Regions from separate parts of the Paenibacillus sp. FSL L8-0494 genome, predicted to be linked through region 2. Evidence: a T-box and tRNA genes for the amino acid it is inferred to sense, from the RefSeq annotation. Region 2 holds a T-box; the other holds one or more tRNA genes.
What was found. The T-box of region 2 lies ahead of tyrS (tyrosine--tRNA ligase). A T-box ahead of a tRNA ligase gene usually reads a tRNA of that ligase, here a tRNA-Tyr.
Positions count from the first base shown of each region.

Region 1 (7,800 bases), 3.9 Mb from region 2:
AGGTGCAACGTCGTTGACTACACGATCGCCAATGTACATTTTACCTTCGGAGATTTCTTCCAGACCAGCGATCATACGCAAAGTTGTGGATTTACCGCAACCGGATGGTCCAACCAATACTAGAAATTCCTTATCTTTAATATCAAGATTGATATCCATTACTGTTGCTTTATCTGAACCCGGGTATTTTTTGAAAATATGCTCTAAACGTACGCCTGCCATTGTATTTCCCCCTCGAGTTAATTATTGATTAATTGAAAAATTCTTTTTTCCTTGTACATTTATATTACCCTAGACGGGACACGGTGGCTATTTGTAACGTTCACAAAAAACCTATTTCCTTTTCGTCACTTTATACAAAAGCATAGTAAGCTTCACAATAGCAGCGTCCCCAAAGCTACGCACATCCGCACCAGTCTCCTGTTTGATCTTGTCCAGACGGTATAAAAGCGTGTTGCGATGAATATATAGCTTCTTGGCTGTTTCACTCACATTACAATCCATCTCAAAAAACGTCTCCAGGGTCATCAGCATCTCTTTATCCGATAATACGGAAGAATAGTCGCCAATCTGTCCAAGTAACTGTTTACGCCGTGCATCAGGAATGCTGTTAACCAAACGTTCCAGATGCAGCTCCCAAGGTAAATGAATATATTCACCCACTTGGAAAATACGTCCGAGTACAATAGTCTCCCTCAGCAAGGCCACGGATCCCGTCAATCCCTTAACAGGAACAATAGCCGGAGCTACAGCCAAATGGAATACACCTACCCATTCGCTGGCTATCAGTTCGTGTAAGCCCATGCTGGTCTGAGCCAGAATTTCATCTACACTCTCTTCTTCCTCATCCTTATCATCTCCGCCCGTGAGTAGTTCCTTCCGGGCCAATATTAACCATTCTTTTTCTTGAAGAGGTATAAGCAGAATTTCATTCTCAAAATAGCTGCGCAACAACTTCATTAAGGAACGATAAGTGATCTGCGGGCTATGTGCATTCTCACTGCTAAGTAGGAATGGAACCATATCTCCGAATAAACGTCCCTTTAGAGCCATCTCATCGGGTATCTCAGAGTCATTTTTCTCTTGCTCCAGTTCGGTGTTCAACCAGGTACCCAGCTGCCGAGCCTCCGCTTCCCCTTCTTCTCTAACCCCAGTAGCTTTTAGTGCAATTGCAAAGTTTCGAACCGCATAATTCACTAATTGAATTTCCAAAGAGTTAAGTCCATCCAATTCCACCCAGACAGCGGTTACACGTCCATCAGTCTCATATAATGGTGCCCAAAGATGACCCTCATGGATTACCGGCTGTTCCTGTGCTTCCAATCCCATGCTAAAAAGAGAAGCTGAATGTTGCCTACCTAACTGCTTGATTCCGGTTTTCTTTCCGGTGAGCTGCTCTAACTTTTTCCGCAATGTTTCGCTATCCATAGTCACCATACTCCACCACTTTTGCTCTTTTCGCCTATTTTAGCATATTCTCTAATATTATGTTAATCACTACAGCAGCGCGCTACTATAATACGACATAAAAACACAAAAAAAGCCACCACCATAAGGTGATGACTTTCTGTTTGGGATGAGCCATGAAGGACTCGAACCTTCGACACCCTGATTAAAAGTCAGGTGCTCTACCAACTGAGCTAATGGCTCATAAATGGTGGGGGATGATGGATTCGAACCACCGAACACGTACGTGAGCAGATTTACAGTCTGATGCGTTTGGCCACTTCGCTAATCCCCCAAAAAAGGTGGCTCGGGACGGAATCGAACCGCCGACACGAGGATTTTCAGTCCTCTGCTCTACCGACTGAGCTACCGAGCCATAAGATTACATGACAATTAAGCGGAAAAGTCTTACACTTCCCACTCATTTTGTGGAAAAAATGGCGGAACCGACGGGATTCGAACCCGCGGTCTCCTGCGTGACAGGCAGGCATGTTAGGCCAACTACACCACGGTTCCGCATTAATTAAAAATGGTGCCGGCGAGAGGACTTGAACCCCCAACCTACTGATTACAAGTCAGTTGCTCTACCAGTTGAGCTACACCGGCACGGTGTAAAAGCAATTCTAAAAAGATGAAAATGGTGGAGGCTGAGGGGATCGAACCCCCGACCCTCTGCTTGTAAGGCAGATGCTCTCCCAGCTGAGCTAAGCCTCCAGGTATTATGGTAGCGGCGAAGGGGATCGAACCCCCGACCTCACGGGTATGAACCGTACGCTCTAGCCAGCTGAGCTACACCGCCACAATAATTAGTATTGCTATGGATTGAAAATGGCGGAGAGAGTGGGATTCGAACCCACGCACCGCTTACGCAGTCTAACCCCTTAGCAGAGGGTCCCCTTATAGCCACTTGGGTATCTCTCCAAACGATATCAGTACCACAGCAATCCAAACAGGAATTTGACTCCCTGAAAACTGAATCCGAAACGAATTTGCATTCTAAGTATAGGATAAGCCCTCGACCGATTAGTATTGGTCAGCTCCATGCATTGCTGCACTTCCACCTCCAACCTATCTACCTCGTCGTCTTCAAGGGGTCTTACTAATTGGGAAATCTCATCTTGAGGGGGGCTTCACGCTTAGATGCTTTCAGCGCTTATCCCGTCCGTACGTAGCTACCCAGCCATGCTCCTGGCGGAACAACTGGTGCACCAGCGGTACGTCCATCCCGGTCCTCTCGTACTAAGGACAGCTCCTCTCAAATTTCCTGCGCCCACGACAGATAGGGACCGAACTGTCTCACGACGTTCTGAACCCAGCTCGCGTACCGCTTTAATGGGCGAACAGCCCAACCCTTGGGACCTACTTCAGCCCCAGGATGCGATGAGCCGACATCGAGGTGCCAAACCTCCCCGTCGATGTGGACTCTTGGGGGAGATAAGCCTGTTATCCCCAGGGTAGCTTTTATCCGTTGAGCGATGGCCCTTCCATGCGGTACCACCGGATCACTAAGTCCGACTTTCGTCCCTGCTCGACTTGTAGGTCTCGCAGTCAAGCTCCCTTATGCCTTTGCACTCTGCGAATGATTTCCAACCATTCTGAGGGAACCTTGGAACGCCTCCGTTACTCTTTAGGAGGCGACCGCCCCAGTCAAACTGCCCGCCTGACACGGTCCCCGTACCCGATAAGGGTACTAGGTTAGAACCTAGATACGATCAGGGTGGTATCCCAACGGCGCCTCCACCGAAGCTTGCGCTCCGATTTCTACGGCTCCCACCTATCCTGTACAGATCGTACCCAAATTCAATATCAAGCTGCAGTAAAGCTCCATGGGGTCTTTCCGTCTTGTCGCGGGTAACCTGCATCTTCACAGGTATTAAAATTTCACCGGATCTCTCGTTGAGACAGCGCCCAAGTCGTTACGCCATTCGTGCGGGTCAGAATTTACCTGACAAGGAATTTCGCTACCTTAGGACCGTTATAGTTACGGCCGCCGTTTACTGGGGCTTCGGTTCATAGCTTCGGGTTACCCCTAACCACTCCCCTTAACCTTCCAGCACCGGGCAGGCGTCAGCCCGTATACTTCGCCTTGCGGCTTCGCACAGACCTGTGTTTTTGCTAAACAGTCGCTTGGGCCTTTTCACTGCGGCCCCCTCGTGCTATTCACACTACCGGGGCACCCCTTCTCCCGAAGTTACGGGGTCATTTTGCCGAGTTCCTTAACGAGAGTTCTTCCGCGCGCCTTAGAATTCTCTTCTCGCCTACCTGTGTCGGTTTGCGGTACGGGCACCTTCTCCTGGCTAGAGGCTTTTCTTGGCAGTGTGAGATCATGACCTTCGCTACTATAATTTTCGCTCCCCATCACAGCCCAGCCTTAATGATGTGCGGATTTGCCTACACATCAGCCTCACTGCTTAGACGGACATCCATCAGTCCGCGTCACTACCCTCCTGCGTCACCCCATCGCTCATAGCGGATTACGGTGGTACAGTAATTTCAAACTGTTGTCCTTCGACTACGCCTTTCGGCCTCGCCTTAGGTCCCGACTTACCCTGAGCGGACGAGCCTTCCTCAGGAAACCTTGGGCTTTCGGCGGATCAGATTCTCACTGATCTTTTCGTTACTCATACCGGCATTCTCACTTGTGTAGTGTCCAGCGCTCTTTTCAGTACACCTTCAACCCCTACACAACGCTCCCCTACCCCAGATACATACGTATCTAGCCATAGCTTCGGTGGTGTGTTTAGCCCCGTTACATTTTCGGCGCAGAGTCACTCGACCAGTGAGCTATTACGCACTCTTTCAATGGTGGCTGCTTCTAAGCCAACATCCTGGTTGTCTGTGCAACTCCACATCCTTTCCCACTTAACACACACTTGGGGACCTTAGCTGATGGTCTGGGCTGTTTCCCTTTTGACAATGGATCTTAGCACTCACTGTCTGACTCCCGGCAATAAGTATATGGCATTCGGAGTTTGACTGAGCTTGGTAATCCTTGCGGACCCCGCACCCAATCAGTGCTCTACCTCCACTACTCTTATACCGAGGCTAGCCCTAAAGCTATTTCGGGGAGAACCAGCTATCTCCGAGTTCGATTGGAATTTCTCCGCTACCCCCACCTCATCCCCGCACTTTTCAACGTACGTGGGTTCGGGCCTCCAGTGCGTGTTACCGCACCTTCACCCTGGACAGGGGTAGATCACACGGTTTCGGGTCTACGTCCACATACTAAATCGCCCTATTCAGACTCGCTTTCGCTGCGGCTCCACCTTCTCGGCTTAACCTTGCATGTTAAACGTAACTCGCCGGTTCATTCTACAAAAGGCACGCCATCACCCATTAATAGGGCTCTGACTTTTTGTAAGCACACGGTTTCAGGTTCTATTTCACTCCCCTTCCGGGGTGCTTTTCACCTTTCCCTCACGGTACTGTTTCACTATCGGTCGCCAGGTAGTATTTAGCCTTAGCAGATGGTCCTGCTGGATTCATACGGGGTTTCACGTGCCCCGCACTACTCGGGATCCGTCTCGGAGAGAACACAGTTTAGGTTACAGGGCTTTTACCTCTATCGCGGGCCTTTCCAGACCTCTTCACCTACCATATTCCTTTGTAACTCCATGTGAGACGTCCCACAACCCCAAGAGGCAAGCCCCTTGGTTTAGGCTGTTCCGCGTTCGCTCGCCGCTACTGACGGAATCACTATTGTTTTCTCTTCCTCAGGGTACTTAGATGTTTCAGTTCCCCTGGTCTGCCTCTACACACCCTATGTATTCAGGTATGAGTAACTGCGAATTACCACAGCTGGGTTTCCCCATTCGGACACCCCCGGATCAAAGCTTGCTTACAGCTCCCCGAGGCAGTTTCGTTGTTCGCCACGTCCTTCGTCGGCTCCTGGCGCCTAGGCATCCTCCGTGTGCTCTTATTAGCTTAACCTTGATTTTTCCGAAGAAAAATCTCACTAATAACATTTACTTGTTTACACAAGTTGCTAAAAGATGTTCTAAAACGCAAATTCGTTTCGGTATCCAGTTTTCAAGGATCAAGTAAAAAAGTTATTCATTTAAAAATTTATGGTGGAGCCAAGCGGGATCGAACCGCTGACCTCCTGCTTGCAAGGCAGGCGCTCTCCCAGCTGAGCTATGGCCCCATAAAATTACTCTATAATGTTATATGGTGGGCCTTGGTGGACTCGAACCACCGACCTCACCCTTATCAGAGGTGCGCTCTAACCAACTGAGCTAAAAGCCCATATAACATATATAACATTGTGAATCAACCAATGAATTGGTTGTCCGCTTGGCAACGTCCTACTCTCCCAGGACCCTTCGGTCCAAGTACCATCGGCGCTGGAGGGCTTAACGGTCGTGTTCGGGATGGGTACGTGTGGAACCCCTCCGCTATCGCCACCAAACGCATGCGAAAGAGACTTGCTCTTTCAAAACTGAACACGAGTGAGTGTTCGAACCCGAAGGTTCTATTATGGAAGTTAAACTTCCGATTTGAATGTCCTCATTGCAGAGAACGATTCTCCATAGAAAGGAGGTGATCCAGCCGCACCTTCCGATACGGCTACCTTGTTACGACTTCACCCCAATCATCTACCCCACCTTCGGCGGCTGGCTCCCTTGCGGGTTACCCCACCGACTTCGGGTGTTGTAAACTCTCGTGGTGTGACGGGCGGTGTGTACAAGACCCGGGAACGTATTCACCGCGGCATGCTGATCCGCGATTACTAGCAATTCCGACTTCATGCAGGCGAGTTGCAGCCTGCAATCCGAACTGAGACCGGCTTTGATGGGATTGGCTCCACCTCGCGGCTTCGCTTCCCGTTGTACCGGCCATTGTAGTACGTGTGTAGCCCAGGTCATAAGGGGCATGATGATTTGACGTCATCCCCACCTTCCTCCGGTTTGTCACCGGCAGTCACTCTAGAGTGCCCAGCATTACCTGCTGGCAACTAAAGTTAAGGGTTGCGCTCGTTGCGGGACTTAACCCAACATCTCACGACACGAGCTGACGACAACCATGCACCACCTGTCTCCTCTGTCCCGAAGGCCGCTGCTATCTCTAGCAGATTCAGAGGGATGTCAAGACCTGGTAAGGTTCTTCGCGTTGCTTCGAATTAAACCACATACTCCACTGCTTGTGCGGGTCCCCGTCAATTCCTTTGAGTTTCAGTCTTGCGACCGTACTCCCCAGGCGGAGTGCTTACTGTGTTAACTTCGGCACCAAGGGTATCGAAACCCCTAACACCTAGCACTCATCGTTTACGGCGTGGACTACCAGGGTATCTAATCCTGTTTGCTCCCCACGCTTTCGCGCCTCAGCGTCAGTTACAGCCCAGAAAGTCGCCTTCGCCACTGGTGTTCCTCCACATATCTACGCATTTCACCGCTACACGTGGAATTCCACTTTCCTCTTCTGTACTCAAGCCACCCAGTTTCCAGTGCGACCTCAGGTTGAGCCCAAGGTTTAAACACCAGACTTAAATAGCCGCCTGCGCGCGCTTTACGCCCAATAATTCCGGACAACGCTTGCCCCCTACGTATTACCGCGGCTGCTGGCACGTAGTTAGCCGGGGCTTTCTTCTCAGGTACCGTCACTCCGATAGCAGTTACTCTACCGGACGTTCTTCCCTGGCAACAGAGCTTTACGATCCGAAAACCTTCATCACTCACGCGGCGTTGCTCCGTCAGGCTTTCGCCCATTGCGGAAGATTCCCTACTGCTGCCTCCCGTAGGAGTCTGGGCCGTGTCTCAGTCCCAGTGTGGCCGTTCACCCTCTCAGGTCGGCTACGCATCGTCGCCTTGGTGGGCCGTTACCCCACCAACTAGCTAATGCGCCGCAGGCCCATCCCTCAGTGACAGATTGCTCCGTCTTTCATTCTTCTCTCAGGAGAAAAAAGAAATTATCCGGTATTAGCTACCGTTTCCGGTAGTTATCCCAGTCTGAAGGGCAGGTTGCCTACGTGTTACTCACCCGTCCGCCGCTAAGTTATTTTGAAAGCAAGCTTTCAAAATAACTCCGCTCGACTTGCATGTATTAGGCACGCCGCCAGCGTTCGTCCTGAGCCAGGATCAAACTCTCCAATTAGTATTGAAAAGAGCGATATGCTCATTTTGAAACATCTGACGAGAAAATTAATTCTCTAATTTTGGATTTCACTTACGTGATTTCCCACTCACTCGTTGTTCAGTTTTCAAAGATCAATGTCTCATCTTTCGTCGTCGTTGCTTGTCAGCAGCGACCTTTATAATATATCACAGCGCCTTTGTTTTCGTCAAGCATTTTTTTAATTTCTTTTTTTGCTTGACCATTTCAGCAAGTTGTTAATCAACAGCTTGTCCAAACGGGCGA
Region 1 is NZ_JBBOPQ010000001.1:140,065-147,864, reverse strand. It holds gene NYE35_RS00735 (ABC transporter ATP-binding protein) at 1-222, opposite strand, end outside; gene NYE35_RS00730 (PucR family transcriptional regulator) at 334-1,428, opposite strand; tRNA gene NYE35_RS00725 (tRNA-Lys) at 1,578-1,650, opposite strand; tRNA gene NYE35_RS00720 (tRNA-Tyr) at 1,656-1,741, opposite strand; tRNA gene NYE35_RS00715 (tRNA-Phe) at 1,750-1,822, opposite strand; tRNA gene NYE35_RS00710 (tRNA-Asp) at 1,885-1,962, opposite strand; tRNA gene NYE35_RS00705 (tRNA-Thr) at 1,977-2,052, opposite strand; tRNA gene NYE35_RS00700 (tRNA-Val) at 2,085-2,160, opposite strand; tRNA gene NYE35_RS00695 (tRNA-Met) at 2,169-2,245, opposite strand; tRNA gene NYE35_RS00690 (tRNA-Ser) at 2,276-2,367, opposite strand; rRNA gene NYE35_RS00685 (23S ribosomal RNA) at 2,450-5,376, opposite strand; tRNA gene NYE35_RS00680 (tRNA-Ala) at 5,515-5,590, opposite strand; tRNA gene NYE35_RS00675 (tRNA-Ile) at 5,615-5,691, opposite strand; rRNA gene rrf (5S ribosomal RNA) at 5,738-5,854, opposite strand; rRNA gene NYE35_RS00665 (16S ribosomal RNA) at 5,979-7,536, opposite strand.
Region 1: it encodes a tRNA-Tyr, which carries the amino acid that the T-box ahead of tyrS (tyrosine--tRNA ligase) is inferred to sense. The anticodon was not compared.

Region 2 (7,800 bases):
ACATATGGCGTGAATGCCGCGGCGAACTGGGGTTATCTATACGGAGATATGGTGGAGGAGCCGAAAAAGCGTGAGGTAGTAACCATCTATGAGATGGATACGGAGGGTGGAACAGATTATGCAACAGCTGTATATAACTACAAATGGTCTGTGCAAACCGATCCGGATGGTCAAGTGCACCCGACAATTGACTACCCGGGTGTTATCGTTGACCATAAAACGATTGATAAGAATTTCGATGTGCTAAAAGGTGTGAAAATTCCGGTGCGTCTCCACTTTGGTACAATGGGTGTGGCGCCGAAAGAAGCGGATGTTGTTGACTCCGTTCCACCTTCTTACAACGGCGGTAACGTAGATGATTGGCGGATTACCGAAGGTGCAACGATGTATTATCCTGTATCCGTAGCTGGTGCACTACTGTCGATCGGTGACCCGCATGCCGGTCAAGGCGATTCGGAGATTAACGGTACTGCGATTGAGACATCGGTCACTGGGGATATACAAGTTATTCTTCATAAAAAAACATCGCTTAACAACAAGCTGAAAGGTTTAAACTTCCCATTACTTGAAAATGAGAACGAGTGGGTCGTGCATGGATTCAGCTACGCTAATTATTTGGAGGAGCTGGGGGCTAGTGCTCAGACGGATATCTTCAACAACTCGTCCATCGACAAAGCAATGAAGGATGCCGCTCATAAAACAAAAGATTTTTTAATGGCTGGAATGGAATTGAGCGAAGATGAAGCATACTCTCTGATGTCGGTGTCAGCTGATTTTGGAATTACACAAGTGGTGGATGGAAACTGGGGCGTTCACGCCTTAATTGATAAAGGTCAATTCGGCGATTCCGAGCGCAAGCCCGTGGTTTTACGGAGCAGCTTTGAGAACTATGGAGCAAAGGTTGGCTGGCAGCCTGCCACTAAGACAGTTACGCTGAGCTACAATGGCAATGTACTGGAGATGAAGGTTGGAGCGACAACGGGAATTTACAACGGAGAGACAGTGAAGCTTGTAGCCCCATTAAGTGTTGTGAACGGGCAGGTTGTGGTCAGCGAATATTTCGTGAACTTTTATAAAGCTAAGCTGGCTAAGACAGAGTAGGACGAAATAGCAATTATTTGATAATTCTAATAAAAATTTAGATGAGAAAAGAACCGTCTTTATAGGCGGTTCTTTTTCTTATATATTTAAGCCGTCTTGATTTTTGTGGCGTTTCAATAAAATTTGGTTTTCTACACGTACCAGTCCATCCAGACAATAGATTGATTCATGCATAAACCGTTCCATCTCTTCAAGATTCTCAACTAAGATGTGAATATGCAGAATACAAGGTCCTGTCATTTCGTATAATACAGCTACACGTTCGTTTTCTTTTAATACGTCGACGATATGATTCAAATGAGCAGGCTCTACTTCAAGTTCCAGGTAGGCGGAGATTTTCTTTCCTAACTTTTCGGCACTGATGACAATCGAGAACTGTTCAATAATCCCTTGATTGACTAGCCGATCAATACGGTCTTTCACCGCGACACTTGATAAACTGACTTCTTTAGCTAGATCAGTATAGGAAATTCTGCTGTTTTGGGCCAGCCGCATCAAAATATGGTTATCGATAGGATCTAGCATGCGGATTCGTTCACCTCTTTTTTCGTAATTGTATCAGAAAAAAAGTGGGAATGCCTAGTAGCGCTTTACAGTAGAAGTGTGTGACGGCATTCTCTGCTGAAGATAGTTGACATAAAAGAATTATTTCACTATACTGGCTGTAATCTTATATACGATATACGTTGAAGGAGCCCAGTAGTAACTTAGTCCCTGTTCCAGAAAGCCGGGGGTTGATGAAACCCGGTACACACTAAGCTTGCGAATTACACTTTGGAGTATCTCGGGTAACACCGAGCGGAATGGCGAACGATATCTCGTCAAGAGTGGTATCAATGGTATGCTTGAGCATAAGCGTTTCATGGGTGCAATCTGGGTGGTAACACGGTTATTCAATCGTCCCTATGTCTACAATAGACAAGGGGACGATTTTTTTGTTTTTAAATATAAGGATTTATATGGTTCACTTCATCAATGATCCTTATATTTCTCGCTGAAACGGTACCGTCCTAATCAGGAGGGCAAAGCCGTTTCCGCTTGGCGGACTGATGTTTCATTATAGGATAACTACTAATTTTGAGGGGTGTAAGGCAATGAATATTATCGACGAACTAGAATGGCGCGATGCCATCAATCAACAAACAGATGCCGAAGGGCTTAGAGAACTGACCAATCAAAAATCGGTATCCCTGTACTGCGGTGTAGATCCAACTGGTGACAGTATGCATATTGGCCACTTGATTCCGTTCATGGTGCTCAAAAGATTCCAGCTGGCAGGACATCGTCCGGTTATTCTAATTGGTGGGGCTACGGGAACGATCGGTGATCCAAGTGGACGTCAATCCGAGCGCTCTTTGCAAACGCTGGAGCAAGTCCAAGCCAACGTTGATGCACTTACAGCACAAATGAAAAAATTGTTCGTGACTGATGGCGACAATCAAATCCGCATGGTGAACAACTACGATTGGACGCATAAAATCAATGTTATCGAATTTTTGCGTGACTATGGTAAAAACTTCAGTATCAATTCGATGCTTGCCAAGGATGTTGTAGCGAGCAGATTGGACAGCGGAATTTCCTTTACGGAATTCTCCTACCAAATCCTGCAATCCCTGGACTACCTGCACCTGTTCCAGCATGAAGATGTGCAGCTGCAAATCGGTGGTTCTGACCAATGGGGGAACATCACAAGTGGCTTAGATCTGATTCGTAAAAAAGAAGGTTCTGAAGCGGTGGCATTCGGACTTACCATCCCGCTTATGCTGAAAGCCGATGGTACAAAATTCGGTAAAACAGCTGGTGGAGCCATTTGGTTGGATCCGAACAAAACGACAGCTTTTGAATTCTACCAGTTCTGGGCAAATACAGATGACCGTGATGTTGTGAAATACCTGAAGTACTTTACATTCCTCTCTAAAGAGCAAATTGATGCACTAGCAGAAAAGGTGCAAACCGAACCGCATAAACGTGAAGCGCAAATAACACTGGCTGAAGAAATGACCAGATTCGTGCATGGTGAGGAATTGCTGGAGCAGGCTAAACGCATTACTGCCGCTCTGTTCAGTGGAGATATTAAATCTCTGACCGCTGACGAGATCGAGCAAGGCTTCAAGGAAATGCCGACCTACGAAACGACATTGGAGTCCAAAAATATCGTGGAGTGGCTGGTAGATCTAGGAATTGAGCCATCCAAACGTCAAGCGCGTGAAGACATCACCAAAGGCGCAATTTCCATGAACGGTGAAAAAGTTAGCGATGTAGCATTTGAAGTTACAGCCAGCGAAGCCATCGGCGGACGTTTTATCATTATCCGTAAGGGTAAGAAAAACTACAGCCTGGTGAAATTGTCCTAATAATAAGAAGCCTTCCTTATGAATAAGGAAGGTTTTTTGTTGTATTTTAAGTATAGAGGCAGACTATTTGCATATTAAGTGAAATTTGAAAGGTGAAATCGTCAAAATTATGGTAAGCTTAGGATTCGTGTGATTTATGGATTAACATGATATTCTACAACTATAACAGAAAATTAGGAGTGGTAATTTGAGAAGACAAAAACCAATGACCATGGAAGAATTGATGAATGAGTTACAAGGACAGAAAACGTATCAAGAAGATCCCAATCACATCTCTTTCGAGAAATTGTTTAATGAAGCGTTTATGAGTAAGTATTCCAATTACAAAAGTTTCGATGAGTTTGTAACCAAAGGGAACTTTCAAGTAAAGACAGAAGAAGATGTTGCTGACATACCTGATGAACTCTTTGATCGTCATGTTGTTAGGGAGACGAAGTTTGCGGATTGGAAATCCATGTTGGAAACAGCAAATAGAGAATACGTCCGTAATTAATAAGACTTAGTCTCTAACTACCGTTAGTTAGACTCATCCACAAAGAAACTGCACACCCTTATTGCTTTGTTCCAACGGACAATGGGGAGTGCAGCTTTTTTATGCCCAGTTATTCGACCAGCTATGATGTTTTACTCATCGTTGACTTGCAGATCTATGATTTAATTGAACAAATAGGAATTAGGTTCTACAAAGATAGTATTACATAGGAGGGGCAGAATCGTATGACTGCATGTATACGAACCTCTAAGCAGGAGACCCTTCATGTCATGTGGAAAACCGTCTCAGAGGATTGTAATCTAGCCTGTGATTATTGCTATTACAGTACAGCCGGGGGACATCCTCAGCAACCGATCCGGGTGATGGATACGGAGCTTCTGGAGCGGTTTATCGCTCAGTACATGAAAAGATCATCAGGGATAGCGACTTTCTCTTGGCAGGGTGGGGAGCCATTATTGGCCGGACTTTCGTATTTTGAACAAGTGATTTCATTTCAAGCTAAGTACGCTCCGCCTCATACGATGATCAGTAATGCACTGCAGACCAATGGAACGCTTATCCATGAGAAATGGGCGAAATTTTTTAAACGGTATAACTTTTTGGTTGGGATTAGTCTGGATGGCCCAGAGCCTATTCATGATGCTCATCGTGTAACGGGTTCGGGGAAAGGCAGTTATAGTCTAGTTATGCGTGGGATTCGTCATTTACAGAATGAGGGTGTGGAGTATAGTATTCTGACGGTGATTCATGAAGATAACGTGACGAAACCAGAGGAGTTGATGGCATTTTATCTAGAACATACCTTTCCGAATATTCAGTTTATCCCCTGCATGGATTTTGTTTCTCAAAAAAGTGATGTAGCGGGACGTTTCCGAATTACACCTGAACAATACGGAGTCTTTTTATGCCGTACATTTGACCTTTGGTACAACGGTGGGTATCCAGAGCTTCCTATTCGTATTTTTGAGAATATGCTTCTTGTATTCATGCATCGTGAGGCAGAGTTATGCGTTCACAACTCATGTTGCCCGAAGATGATGGTGCTTGAAACGAACGGGGATGCCTACCCTTGCGATTTCTTTATTGATGAAGAGCATAGGTTAGGAAATATCGGCCAAACTGACCTGAAAGCGCTGCTAACCAGCCCAGTATATGATGATTTTTTGTTAATGAAGCCCAATATGAATGAATCATGCTATAAGTGTGAGTACCTTAGCTTTTGCAATGGGGGATGTCCGCGCAACCGGAATTGGCTTGATGTTAATGATCGGACTGAGGTTGATTATTTCTGCCATAGTTACAAAATGTTCTACTCACACGCCTATGAACGCATGTTATTACTGGCGAACCGACTTAGATCGGAGCGGATGCTGGAGTACAGGAAAAGTGCAAAACCACTTCCAGGTCGAAATGATCCATGTCTCTGCGGAAGCGGGAAGAAATTCAAAAATTGCTGTCAGGCATTATAGCTTTGACTAGATAAGGTTGTCCCAACAGTCATGCAAAGGATTGGGAACAACCTTTTTGTTATGCTATAGAACCATATGATTTCTCGCCATTATTGCCGCACCAGTCACCACAGCTTCTTCTTTTAATATACCTAGGGAGAAGTGAGGTTGGTATTCAGGATAACGGTAAGTGTTTCTCTGTGCCACCTCCACCGCTGTTTGGAAAAACAACTCGTGAGAGTGAATGAGCGCACCGCCTAGAATGATGGTCTCTGGATGAAACAGGTTGATAACGTTAGCGAGCCCGATCCCGAAATGGCTGGCAGCTTGGGTAAATAATTCACGCGCATGTGGATTACCGTCTCTAAAGGCTTGTACCAATACATCATAAGTCAGCTTCTCAGGCGCCACTTTATATCTTTGGAGGATCAGATCGTTGTCCATTTTCGCCTCCGAGCGTGCACTTTGTTCTATGGCCTGCACAGATACAAATGCTTCCAGAGCCCCGTAGTTCCCGTCATGATTTAATCGGGGTCCATCTGTCTGGATGATCATTTGACCAATGGCATCTTCCATATCCATTGTGCCATGAACAATACTTCCATGCGACATCATCGCATAGCGGAGTCCTGCTCCAGCATGTACATAAAGCATATGCTGAATGTTTGCGTGACGGATAGACCATCGTTCCCCAAGCAATGCGGAATTGGCACCGTTGTCCAACCAAGCTTTGAACCCCGTCCGTTCCTCCACCAATTTGCAAATCGGAAGATTGTTCCAGCCCGAAGAAGGGAAGTGCAGCGGCTTTAGGATCAAGCCATGTTCCCGATCAAGTGGCCCCACAGCCCCTATTCCTATCCCGATGATTTGACTGTCCACTAACTGATGGTCCCGAAGGAAAGCGCGTATTTGATTACTGATATGATCTATAAATCTTTCAGGTGTGAATGCCTGATCCATTCGCCAGTGAACAATTGATTTTGGGTTCATTTGCATATCAAATAAACCAAGAGAAGAATACACCCTGGAAATCTCTAAACCGATTATATAACCGTAGGAAGGATTGATCTGGTATAAAATAGGTCTTCTGCCTCCGCTAGATTCTCCAAATCCGCTTTCTATCAGCAAGCTTTCTTCCGTCATCTCATCCAATATCCGGGTCATTGTGCTTTTGGTAAGTGAAAATGTCTGTAGAAGATCCAACTTGGAAACAGTGCCTTGTTCGGCGATTCGGTCGTATAGAAGTTTTTTTGGTGATGGAATTTGTGTCGAGCGCTTTTCCACGATATACCTCCAAGCTATATATAGGATGAACTTGTAAGATCGTTTTTTATATAGTTTGTATTTATTAACATGAATATAGTATAACTCATAAACCCTTGGTTGTATTTTACCGTTCAAAAAACTTAATTCCATTTTGGGAAAAAGTGATATAATGAAATTACGACAGATTATAAAAGGGTGGATTCCATGAGAACAACTATGAAAACAAATATGATACCGAATACAGACCTGAGGATAAGTCTACTGTTTCAGTTGTTTTGGGTATTTGTTCGAATTGGTCCAGTAACCTTCGGGGGAGGTTATGCGATGATCCCTATGATCGAACGGGAAATTTCCGCTAAACGAAAATGGCTGGGTGAAGAAGAGATGGATGAAATTCTATCTTTAGCTGGTGCTGCACCTGGTGGTGTAGGTGTAAATGCAGCGGCATTCATTGGTTATCGTCTTGCTGGTGTGACGGGGGCGATTGCTGCAATCGCAGGGATAACGATTCCGACCTTTATCATTGTTTGTTTGCTTAGCGCCGTGTACTCCCAACTGGCCGACCAACCAAAAGTCATTGCCGCTATGAAAGGGATTAATGGTGCAGTTATTGCTTTGATCCTAGTAGCTGCATATCGAATGGCCAAGAACGCTATAATTGACAAGACTACCGCAGTTACGGCGTTAGTTATACCGGTTGTTTTACTGGTTTTCGGAATTAATCCCATTTACGTGATTGCAGTTGGTTTATGTATTGGGTTTGTATATCTGCAAATTAAACAGCTCTTAGGGCTCCAAGTTCGAACGGAGAAGGAGTCCTTGAAAGCTTCTGATGAAGAATCGAATTATCCGGAGTATTACATCTAGGGGGAAGCGATGTGATTTGGAATTTATTTTTCACTTTTATAAAAATAGGTCTTCTGTCTTTTGGAGGAGGGTACGCCATCATTCCGATGATTCAGCATGAAGCCATGGCTGGGGGTTGGTTATCCGAAGGGGAATTTCAAGAGGTAGTTTCCATCGCAGGGATGTCACCTGGTCCTGTTGCGACGAACAGTGCAACCTTAATCGGATATCGTATAGCCGGAATGGAAGGAGCGATTGTGTCAACATTAGGCATGGTTCTGCCCTCATTTTT
Region 2 is NZ_JBBOPQ010000001.1:4,088,297-4,096,096, reverse strand. It holds gene NYE35_RS18590 (acetamidase/formamidase family protein) at 1-1,101, shown strand, start outside; gene NYE35_RS18585 (Lrp/AsnC family transcriptional regulator) at 1,180-1,626, opposite strand; T-box leader at 1,779-2,009, shown strand; gene tyrS (tyrosine--tRNA ligase) at 2,196-3,455, shown strand; gene NYE35_RS18575 (hypothetical protein) at 3,661-3,948, shown strand; gene NYE35_RS18570 (anaerobic sulfatase maturase) at 4,173-5,417, shown strand; gene NYE35_RS18565 (ROK family protein) at 5,481-6,680, opposite strand; gene NYE35_RS18560 (chromate transporter) at 6,867-7,529, shown strand; gene NYE35_RS18555 (chromate transporter) at 7,541-7,800, shown strand, end outside.